Regions from separate parts of the Trichococcus sp. genome, predicted to be linked through region 1. Evidence: predicted binding sites of a transcription regulator. Region 1 holds the regulator's gene; each other region holds the start of a gene.
The links. Region 1 encodes Rex, which represses fermentation and respiration genes when NADH is low (regulators of the CRP and FNR family bind a similar motif). Its sites were predicted from a motif close to TTGTGAANTANTTCACAA; they were not measured.
Positions count from the first base shown of each region.

Region 2: a site for Rex is predicted at 1,820-1,837, ahead of ACTCCX_RS03335 (BMC domain-containing protein). Genes of this name have one in related genera too.
Region 3: a site for Rex is predicted at 4,730-4,747, ahead of pflB (formate C-acetyltransferase). Genes of this name have one in related genera too.
Region 4: a site for Rex is predicted at 2,350-2,367, ahead of adhE (bifunctional acetaldehyde-CoA/alcohol dehydrogenase). Genes of this name have one in related genera too.

Region 1 is NZ_JBSQPW010000029.1:17,983-23,688, reverse strand. Features, by position in the region: gene ACTCCX_RS09160 (HAD family hydrolase) at 1-177, opposite strand, end outside; gene ACTCCX_RS09155 (ABC-F family ATP-binding cassette domain-containing protein) at 296-2,251, opposite strand; gene ACTCCX_RS09150 (redox-sensing transcriptional repressor Rex) at 2,600-3,232, shown strand; gene ACTCCX_RS09145 (DUF4305 domain-containing protein) at 3,333-3,539, opposite strand; gene ACTCCX_RS09140 (lysostaphin resistance A-like protein) at 3,581-4,258, opposite strand; gene groES (co-chaperone GroES) at 4,455-4,739, shown strand; gene groL (chaperonin GroEL) at 4,769-5,706, shown strand, end outside.
Region 2 is NZ_JBSQPW010000008.1:5,014-10,719, reverse strand. Features, by position in the region: gene ACTCCX_RS03345 (response regulator transcription factor) at 1-463, opposite strand, end outside; gene ACTCCX_RS03340 (sensor histidine kinase) at 438-1,694, opposite strand; gene ACTCCX_RS03335 (BMC domain-containing protein) at 1,985-2,257, shown strand; gene pduB (propanediol utilization microcompartment protein PduB) at 2,281-3,078, shown strand; gene ACTCCX_RS03325 (phosphate propanoyltransferase) at 3,097-3,762, shown strand; gene ACTCCX_RS03320 (hypothetical protein) at 3,774-4,484, shown strand; gene ACTCCX_RS03315 (acetaldehyde dehydrogenase (acetylating)) at 4,515-5,706, shown strand, end outside.
Region 3 is NZ_JBSQPW010000009.1:34,809-40,514, forward strand. Features, by position in the region: gene ACTCCX_RS03795 (metallophosphoesterase) at 1-421, opposite strand, end outside; gene ACTCCX_RS03800 (manganese-dependent inorganic pyrophosphatase) at 517-1,446, opposite strand; gene pflA (pyruvate formate-lyase-activating protein) at 1,547-2,308, opposite strand; gene pflB (formate C-acetyltransferase) at 2,472-4,700, opposite strand; gene parC (DNA topoisomerase IV subunit A) at 5,000-5,706, opposite strand, start outside.
Region 4 is NZ_JBSQPW010000045.1:7,592-13,297, reverse strand. Features, by position in the region: gene adhE (bifunctional acetaldehyde-CoA/alcohol dehydrogenase) at 1-2,152, opposite strand, end outside; gene ACTCCX_RS11335 (post-transcriptional regulator) at 2,653-2,934, opposite strand; gene yajC (preprotein translocase subunit YajC) at 2,969-3,316, opposite strand; gene tgt (tRNA guanosine(34) transglycosylase Tgt) at 3,394-4,539, opposite strand; gene ACTCCX_RS11320 (sugar phosphate isomerase/epimerase family protein) at 4,740-5,495, opposite strand; gene ACTCCX_RS11315 (hypothetical protein) at 5,517-5,706, opposite strand, start outside.

The sequences.
Region 1 (5,706 bases):
GAATTCATTTTTCATCGTTTCCCACATATATTCATGCGTGGTCCCTTGGTAGCGGAAATGGTATTCCAGCTCGGTGTCCACTCCAAATTCCTTCAACAACATACTTTCCGATCGCAAAAAGAATGGTTCCGTATCGATGATGACACCATCCATATCAAATAAAACGGCTTCCAACATATTCTTACCTCCATATTCCTATTATGTGTACTTGTTCCCTTGCATCCTGACAAAAGTTCCGGCAGCGGCTCAACCAAAACAGTAAGAAGCGCACAAGCCGAAACGGTTATCCGCTTGATTATTCGCTCAGTTCCTCGAGCGCAGTGGTCTGCTCTTCCCAATCCTGCATCAGCTCGTCCTGACGCGCTTGGAGTGCGAGCAATTGCTGGTTGAACTGTTGAACTTTTTCATGATTCCCATAGACTTCAGGCTCTGTCAACTGGAGTTCGATCGCGGCGATGGACTCTTCGACAGACGCCAATTCATCCTCCAAAGCTTCAACTTGCCTGGCCAGCTTTCTTTCCAATTTCAGTTTTTCCTTGGAAGAAACGTAATCCCCTTTGGCTTTTGAAAGAGGTTCGACAGCAGCAGTCGCTTCAGCAGCATTTTCGGCTTGCTGCAGAGCTGCCAGCGCCGCTTCTTGTTGTTTCTTCTCAATATAGTAATCGTAGTCCCCGAGGTACAATTTGCTGCCTTCAGCAGAGAGTTCGACAATGCTGGTCGCGATCCGGTTGATGAAATAGCGGTCGTGGGAAACGAAAAGCAGGGTGCCATCGTAATCGATCAAGGCATTTTCAAGCACTTCCTTGCTGTCGATATCCAAATGGTTCGTGGGTTCATCGAGAACGAGGAAGTTTTTTTGGTCCAAAGCCAGCTTGCAGAGCGAAAGTCTGGCCTTCTCGCCGCCGCTCAATGCCGGGATTGTTTTCTCGACATCGGCGCCTGAGAACAGGAAGCTACCCAAAATGCTGCGCACATCTTTTTCATTTAGTGTAGGGTGAAGGTCCCAGATTTCAGCGAGAACGCTCTTGTTCTTAGAAAGGTTGCCCAATTCCTGATCATAATAACCCAGATCCACATTGGCGCCGAGTTGGACGCGGCCTTTCAGAAGCGGAATCTCGGAAATGATCGACTTCAGCAAAGTGGACTTGCCGATTCCATTCGGACCGACGATCGCGATGGCCTGCTGTTTGCGGATATCTAGGTTGATCGGGTCAGCCAGGACCGTATCCGCATAGCCGACCGCGCCATCTTCGAGCGTCAGTACGACGTTGCCGCTCTCTTTGGCGATCTCGAAGGAGAAGCGGGCGGAGCGTTCATCGCCTTTTGGCTTGTCCATCCGCTCCATCTTCTCAAGCCGTTTGCGGCGGCTTTGCGCCATCTTGGTCGTGGAGGCACGGGCCAGATTGCGGGCGACATAATCCTCCAATTTGGATATTTCGTCCTGCTGCTTCTCGTAAGCTTTCAGTTCCTGTTCCAGGCGGGCGGCTTTCTCGGTCAGATAATAGGAATAGTTGCCTTTGTAATGCTGGATTTTGTGGCGGCTGATTTCGTAGACTTCAGTGGCGACTTTATCCAGGAAATAACGGTCATGGGAAACGATCAAAAGCGAGCCGTTATAGCCAATCAGATAATTTTCCAGCCAAGCCAACGTGTCGATGTCCAGATGGTTGGTAGGCTCATCCAAAATCAGCAGATCGTTTTTTTCAAGCAGGATTTTGGCCAAGGCGAGCCTTGTTTTCTGTCCGCCGGATAATTGGGAAATCGGACGATGGTAATCTTCTTCATAGAACTGGAACCCGTGCAGCACCGAACGGATTTCGGATTCATAGCCGTAAGCGTTCTTTTCATGCAACGTATGCTGGAGAAAATCATAGCGCTCCAAAGCTTTTTGGTAGGCTTCTTCATCTTCGAGCAGGTCCGGATCGCCCAAAGCGAAAGCCGCTTGCTCAGCTTCCTTGCTCAATTGGATGAGCGGGGCAAAAATGGTCAACATTTCCTGCCATATTGTGTTGGAGGAATCGACCGCGCTGTGCTGATCCAAGTAGCCGATTGTAACATCCTTGCTCTTGGAAACAGAGCCTGCATCCGTCGCTTCGATACCTGCCAAAATCTTCAACAGGGTTGATTTTCCTGCTCCGTTTCGGCCGACGAGCGCAATGCGCGAATGGTCCTGAACTGTAATTTGAATATTGTCGAATAAGACGCTTGCCCCAAACAGGCGCGCCAAATTTTGTCCTTGCAGTAAAATCATATGTAGTGTCCTCTTTCTGAATGAATACTCGCAGTTATCCTTTCCATTTTATCACAGCAACCACTGATTCGATAGGGACAAGCAAAGTTATTGCTATATTCACGTAATTGTGCATGTGAAAAACATCTGTGGCTGCGCTTACGATTAGTAGTGTATTTCACATGTTGTTCAAATAAGGCTTCACAATCAAGTCCGGTTTCGAACAAATTAGTAGATTTTTCACAATCAGATGATATAATAGCTAATATAATATGAAAGTTTAAGTATGTGAACATACTTTTTAAAGTTTGTGCCAACTGGGCAAACAATATGAGGTACGAAATGAAGAGGAAAGAAGTGGAGAAAATAATGTCGACGAATGATATTCCAAAAGCTACGGCAAGGAGGTTGCCGATTTACCACCGCTATTTGCGTTTTTTGCATAACGCTGGTAAAAAACGTGTTTCATCCACTGAATTGAGCGAAGCAGTAAAAGTGGACAGCGCTACTATCCGCAGGGACTTTTCATATTTTGGTGCACTGGGCAAAAGGGGATACGGCTATGATGTCGAGTATTTGCTGGATTTCTTCAGTAAAACCTTGAACCAAGACCGTCTGACGAACGTGGCTTTGATTGGTGTAGGTAATTTGGGGCATGCCCTGTTGAACTACAACTTTCATGTCAGCAATAATGTGCGCATCAGTGCCGCATTTGACGTCAATGAAGGCATCGTCGGCAAAATCCTCAGCGGTGTACCTGTGTACCCGATGACGGATATGGTGGAGCAATTGCGCATCCAGCAGATTGATGTGGCCATTTTGACCGTTCCCCAAGAAGTGGCGCAGGATGCCACCAACCGACTGACCGAAGCGGGTGTTCGCGGCATCATGAACTTTACCCCGATCCGTCTTTCCGTTCCGGAAAATGTCCGCGTTCAGAATGTGGATTTGACGAATGAATTGCAGACGTTGATCTATTTCTTGGACAATGATATCGGCTGAGCAAAGTCGGCAGCCGAGTGGAAGAAAACGTAAAAAAGAAGGATGAGGGGACCTCAATCCTTCTTTTTTTTCAGGGCTGAACGAACCCGTTCAGCTTTTCTTAGTTTTTGTCGATGCTGTCCTTGATCTTCAGGTAGGCATTGAACATGCGCACGCCTTTCACGATATCACTTGTTGCGAACAGCACACTGATGATCGCCATGAATCCCCAGCCTGCAGTATTCACGGCATCGACTGCCAACGAGATGAAGAGGATTGCGAAAACGAATCGGATGATTACTTGAACTAATAGATTTTTTAAAGTCATGATATTCCTTTCTTTTTCCTAAATAGCGGGCAACGCGTGTCTTACGAAATGAGTTGGGACAGAATCGGCAAAGCGGATACGGCATTCATCAACGCATGCGCAATCATCGGAGCCGCTATGTTTCTTGTCCTGTAATAAAGGTAAGAGAACCATAGCCCCAGAGAGCCGTAAACCAAATAGTGCCCATCATTATGCGCAATCGCAAAAATCAAAGCGCTGATGGTGGCTGCGCCGACCATCCCGATTGCGTCAACCAGATGCGTGACAATCGCTTTTCGGAATACAAATTCCTCCATCACAGGTGCAAAGATGATAATGTTAAAAATAAAGAACGGGTAGCGGTTTGTCAAGTCCAGCAATACTTCGGTATTTTCGGAAACGACTGGCATTTTGAACAAAAGATACTCCACATTCATTGCAACGATCTGGATCAGGACTGCTCCCACGAAACCGAAGACTCCGGTCGTGAGCGTTCTTCCGATTGAGGCAGTCGGTTGATTCGTAAGACTATTTTGTGGGGTCCATTTTTTTCTGCTATTCCATGCTACCATAAGCACCGTTCCCAGGAAAGCGAAGAATAACGAGAGATTCATGGCAGCTGTGATACGATCTGGCTCCGGAATGAAAAAAAGCATGAAGACCGGCAGCAGTTGGGAAGCGAGATAGATGAGGATGATCTGTATGGCTAACGTTAACCTGGAACGAATTTTTTTATTCATATAGTAATAGTACCTTTCTGATAAAACTGACGTTGTTGCGCTTGATAAACAGTATAGCATAATAGCGCAAAAAAATAGAATCGGAAAAAATCGGCTTCCCTCTTGCAAAATAATTGGAGATTGATTAATATAGAAATGTAACTTAGCACTCCAACTCGACGAGTGCTAAAATGAACTTAATTTTGGAGGGATCATCTTGTTAAAACCATTAGGAAACCGTGTTATTGTAGAAGTTGCCAAAGAAGAGGAAAAATCTATAGGCGGCATCGTTTTACCGTCATCCGCTAAAGAAAAATCCCAAACAGGTACCGTTATTGCTGTGGGCGCAGGTCGCGTTACAGACAACGGCGTAACAATCGAAATGACCGTCAAGGCGGGAAATACTGTCCTTTTCGAAAAATATGCTGGCACAGAAGTTAAATATGCAGGCACAGAATACTTAGTGATCAAAGAAAGCGACATCGTAGCAATCCTGGACTAAAAATATAATTCATGAGGTGAATCGATAAAATGGCAAAAGACATTAAATTTTCAGAAGATGCAAGAGCAGCAATGCTTCGTGGTGTGGATATCTTAGCAGATACCGTAAAAGTGACTTTAGGACCTAAAGGCCGCAACGTTGTTTTAGAAAAAGCGTACGGTTCTCCATTGATCACGAATGATGGCGTGACGATCGCCAAAGAAATCGAATTGGAAGACCGCTTCGAAAATATGGGAGCGAAACTGGTTTCTGAAGTTGCTTCCAAAACAAATGATATTGCCGGTGATGGTACTACTACTGCCACTGTTCTGACACAAGCAATCGTTCGCGAAGGGCTGAAGAACGTTACTGCAGGAGCAAATCCTGTAGGAATCCGTCGCGGCATTGAGTTGGCGACACAAGCAGCTGTAAAAGGTTTAGCGGAAATTTCCCAAACCGTTAATTCGAAAGAATCAATCGCACAGGTCGCTGCTGTATCGTCTGGATCGAAAGAAATCGGCGAATTGATTGCGGAAGCGATGGAGAAAGTCGGCAACGACGGCGTGATCACGATCGAAGAATCAAAAGGGATCGAAACCGAGTTGGATGTTGTTGAAGGGATGCAATTCGACCGTGGTTATCTGTCGCAATACATGGTTACCAACAACGATAAAATGGAAGCTGAATTAGAAGCACCTTATATCCTGATCACAGATCGCAAATTGTCCAACATCCAAGACATCTTGCCTTTATTGGAACAGATCCTGCAACAAGGACGCCCATTGTTGATTGTTGCTGATGATGTTGACGGCGAAGCGTTGCCTACATTAGTATTGAACAAATTGCGCGGAACATTCAATGTAGCGGCAGTCAAAGCACCTGGTTTCGGTGACCGCCGTAAAGAAATGCTGCAGGACATCGCAATCCTGACAGGCGGTACAGTCATTGCTGAGGACTTAGGCTTGGAATTGAAGGATACTACCGTAGA
Region 2 (5,706 bases), on a different contig from region 1:
CTCGAAAATAATTTTGTTCGATATAAGAGATGGCCTTTTGAATATTTTCATTTGCAGTCTCTGTTTTCTTAGGGCTAGGTACTGATTTTGGCAAGGCAGCTAATAATTTATTTACCGTTGCAATAATTTGCGAACTACGAGCTGGTTTGACTAGATAATCGACTACCTGACTGGTCAAGGCTTGGTGGGCATGGTCAAAATCAGAATAGGCGGTCAAAACAGCTGTTCGAATCGCAGGAAACATTTGAATGGCCCGCTCTTGAACTGTCAGTCCATCAATCACAGGAATACCAATATCTAGAAACAATAAATCAGGCTGCCACTTTTCGATTTCTTTTAGTGCGGTCAATCCATCTGAAGGCTCTGCCACGATGTCGATATTTGGGAAATTTTGACTGATGATATGTCTTAAAGCTTGTTTTTCTAAAGGCTCATCTTCAACGATAATCAAGCGCAAGTTCATTTTCAAACCTCTTTTCCTTAATGTGACGTTTATCGGTAACTTTTGGGAAAATCATCTCAACAATGGTGCTGAAATCTTGATCGCTATAGATTCGTAGGCCGTAATCTGGGCCAAAAGCATCTTTTAATCGTAGGTGAGAATTTACTACGCCGAGGCCAGTAGCGCCGTATGAATCACTATTCAATAGTTTTTGTCTTTGCTCAGGAGGAATTCCAACGCCAGTATCGCAGATGCGGATACGAATCTTCTTTCCTAAATCATCTACGGAGATTAGTAATTGTCCTCCTTTTACCAGAGGTTCCAAGCCATGGATGATGGCGTTCTCCACCAATGGTTGCAAGATCATCATGGGAATTAAAGCCATCTTGGTAGATTCCTCAGCATTAATCTGATAATTAAGACGATCTTGATAGCGAATTTTCTGTAAAGCTAAATATCGTTGAAGATTGTCTAGCTCTTTTTCTAATACTGGAAATTCTTCCGTTTGCCGCAAATTGTAGCGGAGTAGGTCGGATAAATTATAAATCATTTCTTCTGTATCTGGTGCGGATTCAAACATGGACATTCGAGCGATAGAGTTCAAGGTGTTGAAGAGAAAATGTGGATTAATTTGAGCTTCTAATGTTTTTAATTCGGCATATTTCGCGCGACGCTCGTATGATAATCGTTCTTGCCCTTCGCAAACTAGCTTTTGTTGGGCGATGTATTTTAATCCCATCTCTTTAGAATAGTTTGCAATTGTCTCGTACAAATCTACACATCGTTTTAAATAGTCATGATCCACCATGTAAATCTTCCGAATGGCTTCTTGCAGTGATTCTTCAGAGATACCATATTTATGGCTTAAATTTTTAATATCAAAGAGCGCGTCTTTTTTTTGCCCATCGATCAACACCTGTCCACCCAGCACTGCGCCAATCAATCTATCGCCTACAATAATTGGTACACAGCAATCCTTCAACCCTAAATGACAATCATAAATGATGGAACGTTTTTCTTTAAAAGCGATTTTCTCAGCACACTTATCACATAACTCACATTCTTCACGACCTTTTTCCGTAGAACGGATTAATTTACAAAAAGGACTGAAGTTATTCAAAGCAGTGATAGGACGACCTTCTATATCCGTTGTTACTACTGAAATTTTAACCAAATCTGAGAGCTTACGTTGTACTTCTAGAAGATGTTGAATATCGACAACATCTTGTAATGATAGATTTTCTATGTCCATAATACCCTCCATTGTTCTTTGTTTATTATTAAGTATATCACAAATATAGAAGATGTTGAATATCGAAAACATCTTGTAATGACAGATTTTCTATATCCATAGTACTCTCCATTGCTCTTTGTTCGTTGTTAAATGTATCACAAAAGAGGTTATTTTTATTATATTTTTTTTATTTTGTCCTGTTTCAAGAAGTTTTTTTTCCAATTTTTTATCACCTGTGCAAAACAAATGTAATCCCTTGCATGTTATTCTTAGTGTGTAATTTATTTAGCAAATATGGAGGTGCAACAATGGGACAAGAAGCATTAGGAATGATTGAAACAAGAGGCTATGTTGCGGCAGTAGAAGGTGCCGATGCCATGGTCAAGGCAGCCAATGTGCAATTGGTAGGACAAAAACAGATAGGATCTGGCTTGGTGACCATGCTTGTTCGTGGTGATGTAGGCGCAGTCAAGGCGGCTGTAGATGCAGGAGCTGCTGCAGCTAACAATGTTGGCGAAGTGGTTTCAACACACGTGATCCCTCGTCCACATACGGATATTGAAAAAATTTTAGCACAATAAAAATCATTAGGAGGATTTCTTAAATGGATGCATCAATCTTAGAAAAAGTATTAGCCGAAGCACAAAAACGGGTTGCAGATAATACCAGTTCAACTACTCCTTGCAGTAATGAAGTCGTAACTGGAAGTGGTCACACGATTACCGAATTCGTGGGAACTGCAATGGGAGACACGATTGGGCTGGTCATCGCCAATCTGGATCCTCAATTGCACGATTTTTTAGAAATTGACAAAAAATACCGTTCCATTGGTTTCTTATCCTCACGTACTGGTGGTGCGCCACATATTATGTCAGCGGATGAAGCAGTGAAAGCGACAAACACTGAAATCGTAAAAATCGAGATGGCTCGAGATACGAAAGGTGGCGCTGGTCACGGAGCTACCATTATCTTTGCAGCGGAAGATGTATCTGATGCTCGTCGTGCTGTTGAGATTACTTTGGAAGCTGTAGAACGTAATTTTGGAAATGTGTACAGCAACGATGCGGGTCATATTGAATTACATTACACTGCTCGGGCTAGCCAAGCTTTGGAGGTCGGCTTTACGGCACCTGTTGGCAAATCTTTTGGAATTATCGTTGGCGCACCGGCGGCAATCGGTTTAGTAATGGCAGATACTGCTGTGAAGACAGCTAATGTAGATGTAGTAACATTCGCAAGCCCTGATAAAGGAACTGCCCGTTCTAACGAAATCATCGTTTCTATCACTGGAGACTCCGGGGCAGTGAAACAATCATTATTAAGTGCACAAGATGTAGGTTTGGCAGCTTTGGAAACTTTAGGTGGTAAAGCTGCTTCATCATCAACACCTACCCTTGTTTAAGAAGGGAAGACATCATAAGTGACGGAGACCCTAAATAGAAATCAACTTGAAACCCTGGTGAAAGAGTTAATGACACGTATGGGATCAACACCCACAGAAGAAGACCAAGAGTTAGGCATATCGGTGGGGATCTCCAATCGACATATTCATCTTTGTCAAGAGGATGTCGAAGCGCTTTTTGGTTCAGGGTATCAGCTGACAATTAAAAAATGGTTGAAACAGCCTGGACAATACGCAACGGCAGAAACAGTCACCATCGTAGGACCTAAAGGAAGTCTGGCTAACGTTCGCGTTTTAGGCCCGACTCGAGAAAAATCACAATTAGAAATTTCGAAAACCGACAGTTTTGCTCTGGGAGTGAAAGCACCCATCAATGAGTCTGGCGATTTAACTCACGCTGGTGCCGTTTGCGTTCTAGGCCCTAAAGGCATGGTGACCTTAAAGCAAAATGTGATCGTTGCTAAGCGCCACATTCATATGAGTCCAATGGATGCAGCGAAATTTAATGTAGTTAATAAACAACTGGTGGCGATTAAAACTTCTGGAGAGCGGGAAATGATTTTCATGGATACAGTGATACGCGTCGATGACAATTTTCGTTTGGAGTGCCACTTGGATACCGATGAAGCCAATGCTGCCAGTTTAAAAAATGGCAGTAAAGTTACTATCATCGACAATTTGTGAGGTGAAGTATCTTGTCTAAAGAACTAATCGAGGCGATTTATCAAATTTTAGCGGAACGGCAAGCCGCGGTTTTAAAAAATGTTTTAGTAATTGTCTTTGGCTGTAATCACAATGAAGATCAAATCATGCATCTGCTAAAAAATCAGCGAGAAGATTGCCACTTCACCATATTGTTCTCAGCTAAACGTTGCTTTGTCTCTGAGACGAGCAGTTGGGAGCAGATAGGTGAGAAAGAGGATGCCTTTCAGTTGTTACAAGCAGGGAGGCTGAAAGAGTTTGATACCGTCTTGGTACCATTTATGACCCGTAACTCATTGGCAAAAACAGTTTATGGAATGGCAGATTCTGGTGAATTAACTGTCTTACAGCATGCTTTCTTAATGGGGAAAGAAGTGATTATTTCCAACCACGGATTTCGTTTAGACACCGATCATGCCGTATACAATGGATTGGATAAAAATCCATTTATTTTCCAACAAGTCCAAGAACACGAGGAGTTGCTGAAAAAAATGGGTGCAAAAGTCGGTGATCTACAAACCTTTAAAGGATTGTTGGAAGCGAGCATTGGTAAGGCAACAAAAGTGGTAACTTGGGAAAAATCACAAGGAGATAAACGGATCATCACGCAACAAGATCTAAAAAAAAATCCTGATATGACTATTCCTGAAGGTGCTATCTTGACAGATTTAGCCAAAGAGCAAATCAAAAAAAATAAAGCATAATAAAGCACACTATACTAGAGGGGGATTTAGATGACTGAATTCGATAAGGATTTGCAGTCGATCCAAGAGGCTCGGTTGGTGATTGCAGCGGCGAAAAAAGCTCAGCAGCAGTTAGCAGAAATGAGCCAGAAACAAATCGATCAAATCGTAGATAATATTGCCAAACGGGCGTATGAACAAGCTGCCTATTTAGCAGAATTAGCTCATAAAGAAACCGGTTTCGGAAAAACCGAAGATAAAATCATAAAGAATAAGTTTGCCAGTAAGACAGTTTTAGACTCCATCAAGGATATGAAGACGGTAGGCATACTCAAAGATGACAAGGTCAATCAGGTAATGGAAGTGGCAGTGCCTATGGGGGTTGTAGCCGGACTAATTCCTTCAACAAATCCAACTTCTACTACTATCTACAAAGCAATAATTGCCATTAAAGCTGGTAATAGTATTGTCTTTTCCCCGCACCCAGGTGCCAAAGGAGCAATTCTAGAAACAGTGAAAATCATTAAAAGCGCAGCTATTGAAGCTGGAGCACCAGAAGGCACCATTGGTACTTTAAGCATTTTGACGATGCAAGGAACTTCAACATTGATGAAGCATCCAGATATCGCAGTGATCTTAGCTACTGGTGGAGAAGCAATGGTGAAAGCTGCCTATAGTTCCGGTAATCCTGCAATCGGGGTTGGTCCGGGTAACGGTCCAGCCTTTATTGAACGAACTGCAGATCCCGCGACAGCAGTTGCCATGATTATTGATAGTAAGACCTTTGATAATGGCGTAATTTGTGCATCAGAACAGTCTGTAGTAGTGGAAACTGTTAATGCCGATGCAGTCATTAGTGAATTCAAACGGCAAGGAGGCTACTTTTTAACAGCGGACGAAAGTGAAAAGCTTGCTAAATTTATCCTGCGGGCGAATGGCACCATGAATCCGCAAATTGTCGGGAAGACAGCAGTGAAAATCGCTGAGATGGCTGGGTTTTATGTACCAGAGAGTACGACAGTATTGTTGTCACGACAAACAGATGCTAGTAAGTCTAATCCTTATGCTCGGGAAAAACTTTGTCCAATTTTAGCTTTTTATGTAGAAGAAAGCTGGTTGGCTGCTTGTGAACGTTGTATTGAAATTTTACACATCGAAGGGGCAGGTCATACCTTATGTATCCATTCCCGTGATGAGGCAGTCATTAAAGAATTTATTTTACGTAAGCCAGTTTCACGGCTGT
Region 3 (5,706 bases), on a different contig from region 1:
TCAGCTTTTTCCGGGATAACTCTTCTATTGTATAACCGTCACTGGCGAACCCATAATCATACCACCCCGGATTCCCCACCACTGCCCAATCTTTCCCGATCAGAAACGGATTCCCGACTGGATTTTCGTCTCGCGCCTTGAACAGCTGATAGATGCGCTCCGTATCCTCTTCGCGGTTGCGGATGGACCAAAAATCATGGTTTCCAGGTACGAACTGGATTTTCGAAACGTTATGATTTCGCATACGATCCAAGAAAGCAAAGGTATCGTGGTAATCGGAAGAGACATCCCCCGCCAACAACAGCAGGTCGATTTCCTGATTATAGAGCAGCTCTGCCAAAAGGTGATCATAAGTCTGACCGGGCGCCAACTTTTTCGCGTTCGAGTCGATATGCAGATCCGACATTACTCCAACTTTCACGTCCTCACCTCCCTTCATTACCTCAAAATTGATGTGAAAAAAGCAGAGATGCATATCAGATCAACTGAGTTGCAGCTCCGCCATTTTTGCAGTAATTATTTTGAGAATGCTTCCGTCAATGGGGGCACTACTTGTTTTTTGCGTGAAACCACACCTGGAAGCAAGGCAATATTCTCGCTTATTGTAACTCCGAATGCAGACGCGACGGTGTCCAAATGGGAGCCAACAGCCAGTAAAGCAGAATCGCTATCGATTATGTTTGTGATTACCAACAAGAATACATCATACCCGTGCGAACCGTTTTCTGCTTCCATAGCGGAAACCAGCTCCGTTTGTCTTTTCAGTACATCCTGCACGTCAACTGTGTTGACCTGGGCGATGCGCACGTTTTTGTCGCCCATCGGGAATGATTTTGCATCCAAAGTCAACAATTCCGCAATCGACTTGTCATCCAAGTTCGTTCCGGCTTTCAGCATTGCAAGACCGTATTCATTCAAAGAAACACCGGCAATTTCCGTCAATGCCGCTGCCGCTTCTTCATCTTCCGGCGTGCAGGTCGGGGATTTGAATAACAAAGTATCGGAAATGATGGCAGAAAGCATCAAACCGGCGATATCGGCAGGGATTGCGATGTTCTTTTCCTTGAACATTTTATAAAGGATTGTATTTGTGCATCCCACGGGCTCTGCACGATAATACAAAGGGTTAGCCGTTTCGAAGTTCGCGATGCGGTGGTGATCCACTACTGCGTAAACTTCCACATCTTTGATATCGCGGACGCTTTGTTGCGCTTCATTATGGTCGACCAAAGCTACCGTATCCGTTTCGTTTGCTGCTGTCTCGATGACGCGCGGAGTCTCTGTCTTGAATTGATTCAAAGCGTAGGCTGTTTCTTCGCTCGGCAAACCAAGCGCCACTGCCTCGGCTTCGATTCCATTTTGATTCAGATAGTAGGCATATGCGATAGCGGATGTGATCGCATCCGTATCCGGATTTTGGTGTCCAAAAACTAACAGTTTGTTCATTCAATTCACTCTCTCTTCCATTGTCTTAATTTATCATAATAAAAAAGGAAGAAAAGAGCAATGGGAATTCTCTTTTCTTCCTTGAAAAACAGTATTCTTTTTACAGATCCAAATAGCCTTTATAGTCTTCCGTATGCAAAAGTTTTCTGGCGTTTTCGACTCGCTCTGCGGTAGGCGGATCGATTCCCTCCAACTGATAAGGGATGCCCAAGCTTTCCCATTTGTAGACGCCCATTTTATGGTAAGGCAGAATTTCGACTTTGACGATGTTCTTTAATGTTTTCAGGAACTCGTCCAAGCGGATCAGGAATGCATCGTAATCAGTACGTTCCGGTATCAGGACATGGCGAATCCAGACCGGCTGGTTGATATCCGACAGGTATTTCGCCAATGCGATGATGCTTTCGTTCGGCCACATGGTCAATTCTTTGTGTTTTTGGGTGTCGATGTGTTTGATGTCCAACAGAATCAAATCAGTCACTTCCAACAGCTTCTTGAACTGGCTGAAGAAAGGTTCATCATAGGTGAATGGCAAGCCGCAAGTGTCAAGTGTAGTATGTACGCCCTGTGCCTTGGCCTTTGTGAACAAATCAATCAAAAAATCGATCTGTAGCAACGGTTCGCCGCCGCTAACAGTAATGCCGCCCTTTTGCCCCCAGAACGGCTTGTATTGCAGTGCCATCTCAAGCAATTCATCGCTTGTCATCTCATTGCCGCCGCCGATGTTCCAAGTGTCCGGGTTGTGGCAGAATTGGCAACGCATGCGGCAGCCCTGCATAAATATAATAAAACGGATTCCGGGTCCATCAACGGAACCGAAACTCTCTGTTGAATGCACAAATCCTTTTAAGGGTTCAGTCATTTCAAAAAACTCCTCTGTCATTTATTTCTTACTTTCATTGTATCTCGCATAAGGAATAATTCCTATCGAAAAGAGCGAGTTTTCGCTCCCTTTGATAGAAAACGGATGAATCAAATGATCCATCCGTTAAATTTTATACGATTAACATGCTAGCTGAAGCAACTTACATCATTTCGTGCATTGTGCGGTTGATTACGTCCAATTGTTGTTCGCGAGTCAATTTGATGAAGTTAACAGCATATCCGGAAACACGGATCGTCAGTTGTGGATAGTTTTCTGGGTGATCCATAGCGTCAAGCAATGTTTCACGGTTGAATACGTTGACGTTCAAGTGGTGGCCGCCTTTAGCGATGTATCCATCCATCATAGCTGTCAAATTCTCTTTTTGTACTTCTTCTTCACGTCCCAAAGCTTTAGGGATGATTGAGAATGTATTTGAGATACCATCCAATGAATATTTGTAAGGAATCTTAGCTACTGATGACAAGCTTGCCAAAGCGCCGTGTGTGTCTCTTCCGTGCATTGGGTTAGCACCAGGAGCGAATGGTTCGCCGGCTTTACGTCCATCTGGCGTGCTACCTGTTTTCTTACCGTAGACCACGTTTGAAGTGATTGTAAGGATGGAAGTTGTCGGGATAGAGTTGCGGTATGTTTGGTGTTTCTTAACTTTGCCCATGTATTGTTTCAACAAGTCGATACCGATTTGGTCAGCACGGTCATCATTGTTACCATATTTAGGGAAGTCGCCTTCGATTTCGAAGTCAACAGCAATGCCGTTTTCGTCGCGGATAGGCTTAACTTTCGCGTATTTGATAGCTGAAAGTGAATCGATTGTAACTGAGAAGCCAGCGACACCAGTCGCCAATGTGCGGACAACATGTGTGTCATGTAAAGCCATTTCCAAAGACTCGTATGAATATTTGTCATGCATGTAGTGGATGACGTTCAATGTATTTACATACAAAGCTACGATCCAATCCATCATAACGTCGAATTTCTCCATTACTTCATCGTAATCAAGGTATTCTGAAGTGATTGGTTGCAATTTAGGGCCGACTTGTTTTTTCTTCGTTTCGTCTATCCCGCCGTTGATTGCGTAAAGCAATGTTTTGGCCAAGTTAGCGCGCGCTCCGAAGAATTGCATTTGTTTCCCGATTCTCATCGCGGATACGCAGCAAGCAATTCCGTAATCATCGCCCCACTCAATGCTCATGATGTCATCATTTTCGTATTGGATAGCGCTTGTTTCGATGGACATTTTAGCACAATATTTTTTGAATCCTTCAGGCAATTTAGTGGACCAAAGGACTGTCAAGTTAGGTTCTGGAGCAGCTCCCAAGTTAGTCAATGTGTTCAAGAAACGGAAACTTGATTTTGTTACCATTGAACGGCCATCGTGTGCCATACCAGCGATAGATTCAGTAACCCATTGAGGATCTCCTGAATACAATTCTTGGTATTCCGGCGTACGTGCAAATTTGATCATACGCAATTTCATTACGAAGTGGTCAACAATTTCTTGTGCTTCTTCTTCCGTCAAGACGCCGTTGTCCAAGTCGCGTTGGATGTAGATATCCAAGAAAGTTGAAGTACGTCCCAATGACATTGCAGCACCGTTTTGTTGTTTAACAGCTGCCAAGTAACCAAAATACAACCATTGGAAAGCTTCTTTAGCGTTAGATGCTGGTTTGGAAATATCGAATCCGTAGATGTTGCCTAATTCTTTCAATTCTTTCAATGCGCGGTATTGTTCGCTGAATTCTTCTCTCAAGCGGATGATTTCTTCCGTCATCGTGCCGTCGCCGATTTTAGCGAATTCTTTCAATTTGTCCTGCATCAGATAGTCCACACCGTATAAAGCTACACGACGGTAATCGCCGATGATGCGTCCGCGGCCGTATGCATCCGGAAGGCCAGTGATGACACCGGTTGTTCTTGCTGCACGCATTTCTGGTGTATAGGCATCGAATACGCCTTGGTTATGTGTTTTTCTGTAATCGCGGAAAATCATGGAAATTTCTGGATCAACTTTATAGCCAGCTTCTTCACAAGCCTGTTCGCTCATGCGGATACCGCCGAAAGGCATCAAGCTACGTTTTAGTGGTTTTTCAGTTTGGAAACCGACAATCTGCTCTTTATCTTTGTTCAAGTAGCCCGCTTCATGTGAAGTGATCGTAGATACAACTTTTGTATCCATGTCCAACACGCCGCCCGCTTCTCTTTCTTGTTTAGTAAGATCCATAACTTGATCCCACAATTGAGTAGTTGTTTCAGTAGGACCAGCTAAGAAGCTTTCGTCGCCTGTGTATTCAGAGAAGTTGTTCATGATGAAGTCTCTTACATCGACTTCTTCTTTCCAAGTTTTTCCTTTAAAACCTTGCCATTGTTCCATTATATATTCCTCCTAAAAGTGCTTTCACATTGTGATATGTGTAACAGGTTTCTACATAAACATTATAACACGTACAAACGAAAGTGCAACAACTATCAATCTTTTTTTTGGACTTTTTGTAACTTATTCAAAATCCATTGAAAAACGTTGATATACAGGCTTTTTAAATTCATGAAACACGAACGCAACTTCCAATCAGTTAGTGAAAGCTTTATTTTTCCGAAAAAACTGTTTCATAAAAAAACGGAAACTGTATCACTACACAGTTTCCGTCTTGTTTTTTTGTTTATAACAGTTAATTAGAAAATTCTAATTTGTGAAAAATCAAACTCTTTTTCGATATCCAACACTTCACCATCGGTCTTCTCGTTGATTGCGAAACTGCCGTTTGAATATCTAGGGCTGAAAGGAGTTTCTTTGCTTTCCGCCACTAGATCCTTGCCTGCCGTCGTAACGATAGCATAGCGACTAGGCACCGATAGATCGCAATCCATAAAGACGATGCGATGCGGCTTGGCCTTCAATTCCTTCAGGAGCATCAATCCCCGTTTTGCCCTGCCCAAAATCGGGACTTCTCCTGATTTGAATTTTTTGATATTCCCTCTTTGCGTGATCACAATAATCGGGAATTCCTCATCCGCTTCTCTAAAGGCGGCACCCCCGACAACGAAGTCACCGTCCTTCAGATTGATGGATTTGACCCCACTAGCGCGCGTTCCGATGATACCTACTTCATTCACAGCGTAACGCAGGCTGAATCCAAAATGGGTCACAAGCAGGACGTCGTAATTTTGTTTATCTTCCAAGCGTTGGATGGAAACAATCGCATCCGTCTCGCTCTTCATCTTCATGGCGATTGCTTTTTTGTTTCTGTAACCACGGAAAGTCCGGAAATCGCTCATCAATGTCTGTTTGATGTAGCCTTCTTTTGATATGAATAGGATTTTCCCGGTTGGCTCGCTGTTGTTCGGGATAATTTCAACTCGGATGATTTTCTCTTCGGGAG
Region 4 (5,706 bases), on a different contig from region 1:
TACCAGCCATAGTGGAAGCATTGTGCATTTTTTCGCGTGATTCTTGGTCGCCGTAATTGTAAGAATTTCTCAAGTTTTCGAATACCAGTTTGATGGCTTGCAAGCTCAAGCCTTTAGTGTAGTCGTTTGCCAATACGGAAACAAAAGATTCAATGGCATGCGTCAATACGTCCATACCAGTATCTGCAGTTACAGATTTAGGAACACTGTATACGAATTGTGGATCCACGATAGCGATATCCGGAGTCAATGCGTAATCAGCCAATGGGTATTTGATGTGTGTTTCGCTGTCTGTGATAACCGCGAATGGCGTTACTTCCGAACCAGTACCTGATGTAGTCGGGATGCAGACAAGTTTCGATTTTTCCATATCCTTGATCTTGTAAGTACGTTTGCGGATATCCAAGAATTTTTGTTTAGCGCCGAAGAAGTCGCTTTCTGGGTGCTCATAGAACAACCACATTGCTTTGGCAGCATCCATAGGAGAACCCCCGCCGATTGCGATGATTGTATCCGGTTGGAAGTCGCGCATTTTTTCAGTACCACGGTTTACAGTGTTTGTTGTCGGGTTAGGTTCAACATCCGAGAAGATTTCGTAAGATACTTTGTTGTTGCGTTGTTTCAATTGTTCGATGACTACATCCACATAACCGAATTTGACCATGCCGTCGTCGCAGACGATGAAGACTCTTTCGACATCTTTCATGTCACGTAAGTATCTAACTGAATTTTCTTCGAAGTAAACCTTCTCTGGCAATTTAATCCACTGCATATTATTTCTCCTTTTAGCAACAGTTTTCACGTTCAATAAATCTAATGCAGAAACGTTATGAGAAACTGAGTTTCTACCGTAAGATCCGCAACCCAAAGTTAATGAAGCGATATTATTGTTGTACAAGTCACCGATACCAGCTTGAGAAGATGGAGAGTTGATAAGAACGCGGCAAGCTTTCATTTCTTTTCCGAATCGCTCAATCAAATCATTGCGGCGAGTATGCAGTGAAGCCGAGTGACCCAAGCCACCCAAGTCAAGCATTTGCTTGCATAATTGGATACCGTGCTCAGTGCTGTCTGATTTCATCATAGCCAATACTGGAGATAATTTTTCTCTTGACATTGGGTATTCTGCTCCTACGCCTGGTAATTCCGCAATCAGCAATTTAGTGTTTGCAGGTACGTTCAATCCAGCCATTTCAGCAATTTTACGAGCGTGCATGCCGACCACATTCGGTCTCACGCCAGTTTTTGCATCATTCATCACGACGTCTTCCAATTGTTGGATTTCTTCAGGTTTAGCGAAGTATACATTGTGCAGTTGGAATTCTTTTTTGACCTCATCATAGATTTCGCTGTCGACGATTGCGGCTTGTTCTGAAGCACAGATCATACCGTTGTCGAATGTTTTTGAAACGATGATGTCATTTACAGCACGTTTGATGTTTGCTGATTTTTCGATGTAAGCCGGAACGTTACCAGGTCCAACGCCTAATGCTGGTTTACCTGTAGAATAAGCTGCTTTAACCATTGCAGCTCCACCAGTAGCCAATACGACAGCAACTTCTGGATGGTTGATCAACTCAGCTGTTTTTTCCATTGATACGCCTTCTACCCATTGGATACAGTCAGCCGGTGCGCCTGCTTTGATGGCAGCATCATAAACAACTTGTGCAGTTGCAGCTGAACATTTTTCTGCGCTTGGGTGGAACGAGAAGATGATTGGGTTTCTTGTTTTCATACAGATCATCGCTTTGAAGATCGTTGTCGAAGTTGGATTGGTTGTTGGGATGATACCGGCAACCACGCCTACAGGAGCGGCAACTTTCATGATTTGATCAACTTTATTATCTTCGATGATTCCGACTGTTTTATTTTTTCTGATTGAATGCCAAATGTTTTCAGCGGCATACATATTTTTGATACATTTATCTTCATAAACGCCACGGCCTGTTTCTTCAACAGCCATTTTTGCAAGTGGCATATGTTGCTCCATTGCAGCTAATGCCATTTCGTGGACGATGTGGTCGACTTGTTCTTGGGTATAATCTTCAAACAGAGTCAAAGCTTTTTGGGCTTTCGCAGTGTAGTTGCTGATTTCTTCTTTTGCAGTCATCATGGGTTTTTGCTCCTCTAAAACTACTTTTTCTTTACTCATGTGAGATCCTCCTAAAATATATGTTATCCTTTTCACATGCTTATTATATTTCATGCAATTTCGTTTGTAAAGCGGATAAATGTGATTCTTTTCACGTATTTCTGAAACGGTCTATGTAAGCGTCTTCACTGGGTTTTTTTGCCTCTATCGATTTTCACAAATAGTTTACAGAAACATTCAGTTTCTCAACCTTTATCTTGTGAAATTATTATCATTGTTCGGGATGCGCATCAAATAAAATTTTTTTGAAATAATTTTTGCCCTGAAAATAAACATGGTCATTTAGAGTCCCACTCCAATGAATTTATGCATGATATAGCTTACCAAACCGAATAAATCCGCTTACTAATAATCGGTTTTCCTTTAATTACTTTACAAATCCGAAAATTTAGGCGACAAAATTATTTATCCTAATTTAAAGGGCTATGATCGTCCCACCTTGATGCTGACAGAAAAAAAGCACAATACCCTGAAGTATTGCACTTTTTGCGTAAAATGTTTTACAGGAATTCATCAAAATTGATTTCATCCAATGAAGAAACTTTATAGACCTGCGCTTCCAAAGCTACGAAGTCGAAGTAGTGGTTTACCGTCGTCTTCATGATATCACGGATCTGTTGGTAATAATGCGGAGGGACGGTATGCTTCCAGGAAAATTCCTTGAAATAACGATAGATATCGTCAACTTGGATATTTTCGTAGCCCATTTGATTGAATTCAGTTGCTTTCAATTTGAACCAAGGCTGTAATTGATTATATTGTTTCTCAGATATATTCGGCAATCGCCGTCCCTCCTTCCCGGTGAATCAGATCGTTTTACTCTTCGCTCTTGTCTTCATGTGTTTGCTCTGTTTCAGTCGCTGTGAAATCTTCGACAATCGCATCGTCAGTTGTGATTGTGGCAACCTTTGAAATACGTGAAATAGCGCGTTTTTCGAAAGTCAGAAAGATGCCTTCACAATCCAATACGACTGTGTTATCGGCAGAATTAATCTCTTCGACAATTCCGTGCAAGCCGCCGATGGTGACCACTTGATCTCCTGGTTTGATTTGACTCAGCATATCTTGGGTTTTTTGCGCTTGTTTCTTTTGTGGTCTGATCAGGATGAAATACATTACACCGAACAACACCCCATAAAAGGCAATCATGATTACTGTATCCATACATTTTCCTCCATCTGTGGATTATTTTTATCTATCATCCACTTTACCAAACTTTAAGTTAGACTACCACCCAAAACCTAAAACTTCTTAGGATTTTCAACGTTGAAGCCGTATTCTTCCACGAATGCCTCTCTGAATTCCAACAGATTGTCATCCATGATGGCTTGGCGCACATTGTTCATCAAATTTATCAAGAAGTGAAGATTATGATACGTTGTCAAGCGCAAGCCAAATGTTTCATCGGCTTTGAACAAGTGACGAATGTACGCACGTGTATAGTTTTTACAGGTGTAGCATTCGCATTTTTCATCCAATGGACGGAAATCCCGTTCATATTTCGCATTCTTGATGACTAAACGGCCGCTGCTTGTCATACAAGTGCCGTTGCGTGCTATACGGGTAGGCAATACGCAGTCAAACATGTCGATTCCGCGGATAACGCCGTCGATCAAGGAATCCGGCGCACCTACTCCCATCAGATACCTTGGTTTGTTCTCGGGCATGACCGGCGCCAGATAATCAAGCACTCCGTTCATCTCTTGCTTCGTTTCGCCGACCGACAGTCCGCCTATCGAATAACCTGGAAAATCCAGGGAAATCAGTTCTTTAGCGCTCTGCAGCCTTAGATCCTTGTAGCCGGCACCTTGGATGATCCCGAACAAGCCTTGTTGATTGGGCTTCTTGTGGGCTTCAAGGCCACGCTCTGCCCATCTGGTCGTTCTCTCCACAGATGCTTTGATATACTCATAGCTTTCGCTGTAAGGAGGGCATTCATCAAAACTCATGATGATGTCGGCACCCAATTGATTTTCGATATGGATCGCTTTTTCTGGTGACAGAAACATTTTAGAACCGTTCAGATGATTCCGGAAATGCACACCAGCTTCGGTGATTTGTCTGTTCTCGCTTAAGGAGAAGACCTGGAAGCCGCCTGAATCGGTCAAGATTCCCCTATCCCAATTCATGAATTTATGCAGGCCTCCTGCCTCTTCAACTAAATCGGAACCCGGTCTGAGCCAAAGGTGATAGGTGTTGCTCAGGATGATCTGGGAGCCCATTGCCTTCAATTCTTCGGGAGACATCGTCTTCACAGTGGCCAAAGTGCCTACCGGCATGAACATGGGTGTCTGAAAAGTGCCGTGGGGGGTGATGATTTCTCCCAAGCGTGCACCTGTGTGTTTTTCTTTTTTGATAAGGCGATAACGAATCGCTGGTTCAGTCAATGTATTCACTTCTTTCTTATAGATATCCGGCAATCAGTATACCACAGTCGCACACTATTTTCTTGTGTTCGCTGGAAATTAGATAAATCTGTCCTATTGCGCTCTTCGATGCTCAGTCGGACAGATTTCCTAAATTTCTTTCAGGGCTGAACGAACCCGTTCAGCTTTTCTTGTTTGTAAGGTTAAAAGGAATAGTCCGGTCACCAAGATCGGATCTTTTTGTAATCAGCGCTGATGATTTTTGTTACTTCGTCGCCGATGCCGCATGGGTATTCGATGCTGGCGGGGACAGAGTCCGGGAACAACGACAAAAGCTGGCGCATATCCACTAACCCGGATTCCAGACCGGATAAAACAATCCCTTCGTCCGTTTCGGCAACGTTCTTGATATGGATATAGGTCACGGCTTCGCGCATTTCCTTAGCCGCATCGAAAGGATCGGTATCGATATAGACGAAATTACCCGTGTCAAAAGTCAGTCCGATGTCCAAAGAGGCTTTTCGGGCTTCAGCAATAAATGCCATCAGGACGGCCGGGCTGCCCTTCTCGGAGGTTTGGTCATTTTCGATCGTCAAATGAATGGCATAAGCCTTCAACAACGCCCGTAATTCTTCCGCCAACTGGGCTGTGAATCCTCGAAATTCCCCTAACGTCAATTTCAACTGGACCGCGCTCAAGAGGGAGGCTTCCTCAAAATAGCTGCTCAGTTGATCATTCAACGCACCTGCCTCAAACAGTTCAGCCGGGACGGAATAGTACACCTTCAAGCCTGAACTGGAAGCAAGAGCCGCTATTTCCTTCATTTCCGTTTTTCCCGATAAGATGTACTCTCTTCTGACTTCCACGATCGGGAAGCCCATTTCTTTGATTTCCTTCAACAATTCTTTTTGTTCCACTTTATTGTCCGCATTTCTGTGCATATACGCTAAAGTATTCAAGCCAATTTCTCTGGGCATCCATCTGTCTCCTTCAATTTCCTATTTGTTGTCAAAGTCCGGTCTATCCAGTATTTCTTTGGCAATGACAGCTCTCATCAATGCTTTTTGATTACCGGTAATTTTTTTCTTGTTCCGGATGGTGGACTTTTCCATTCGTTTGGCAGTCTTCAATTCTTTTTTATCATCAGAAAAGACGGTGAAGTCATCAGCTAACCCAACCCCAGTCTCC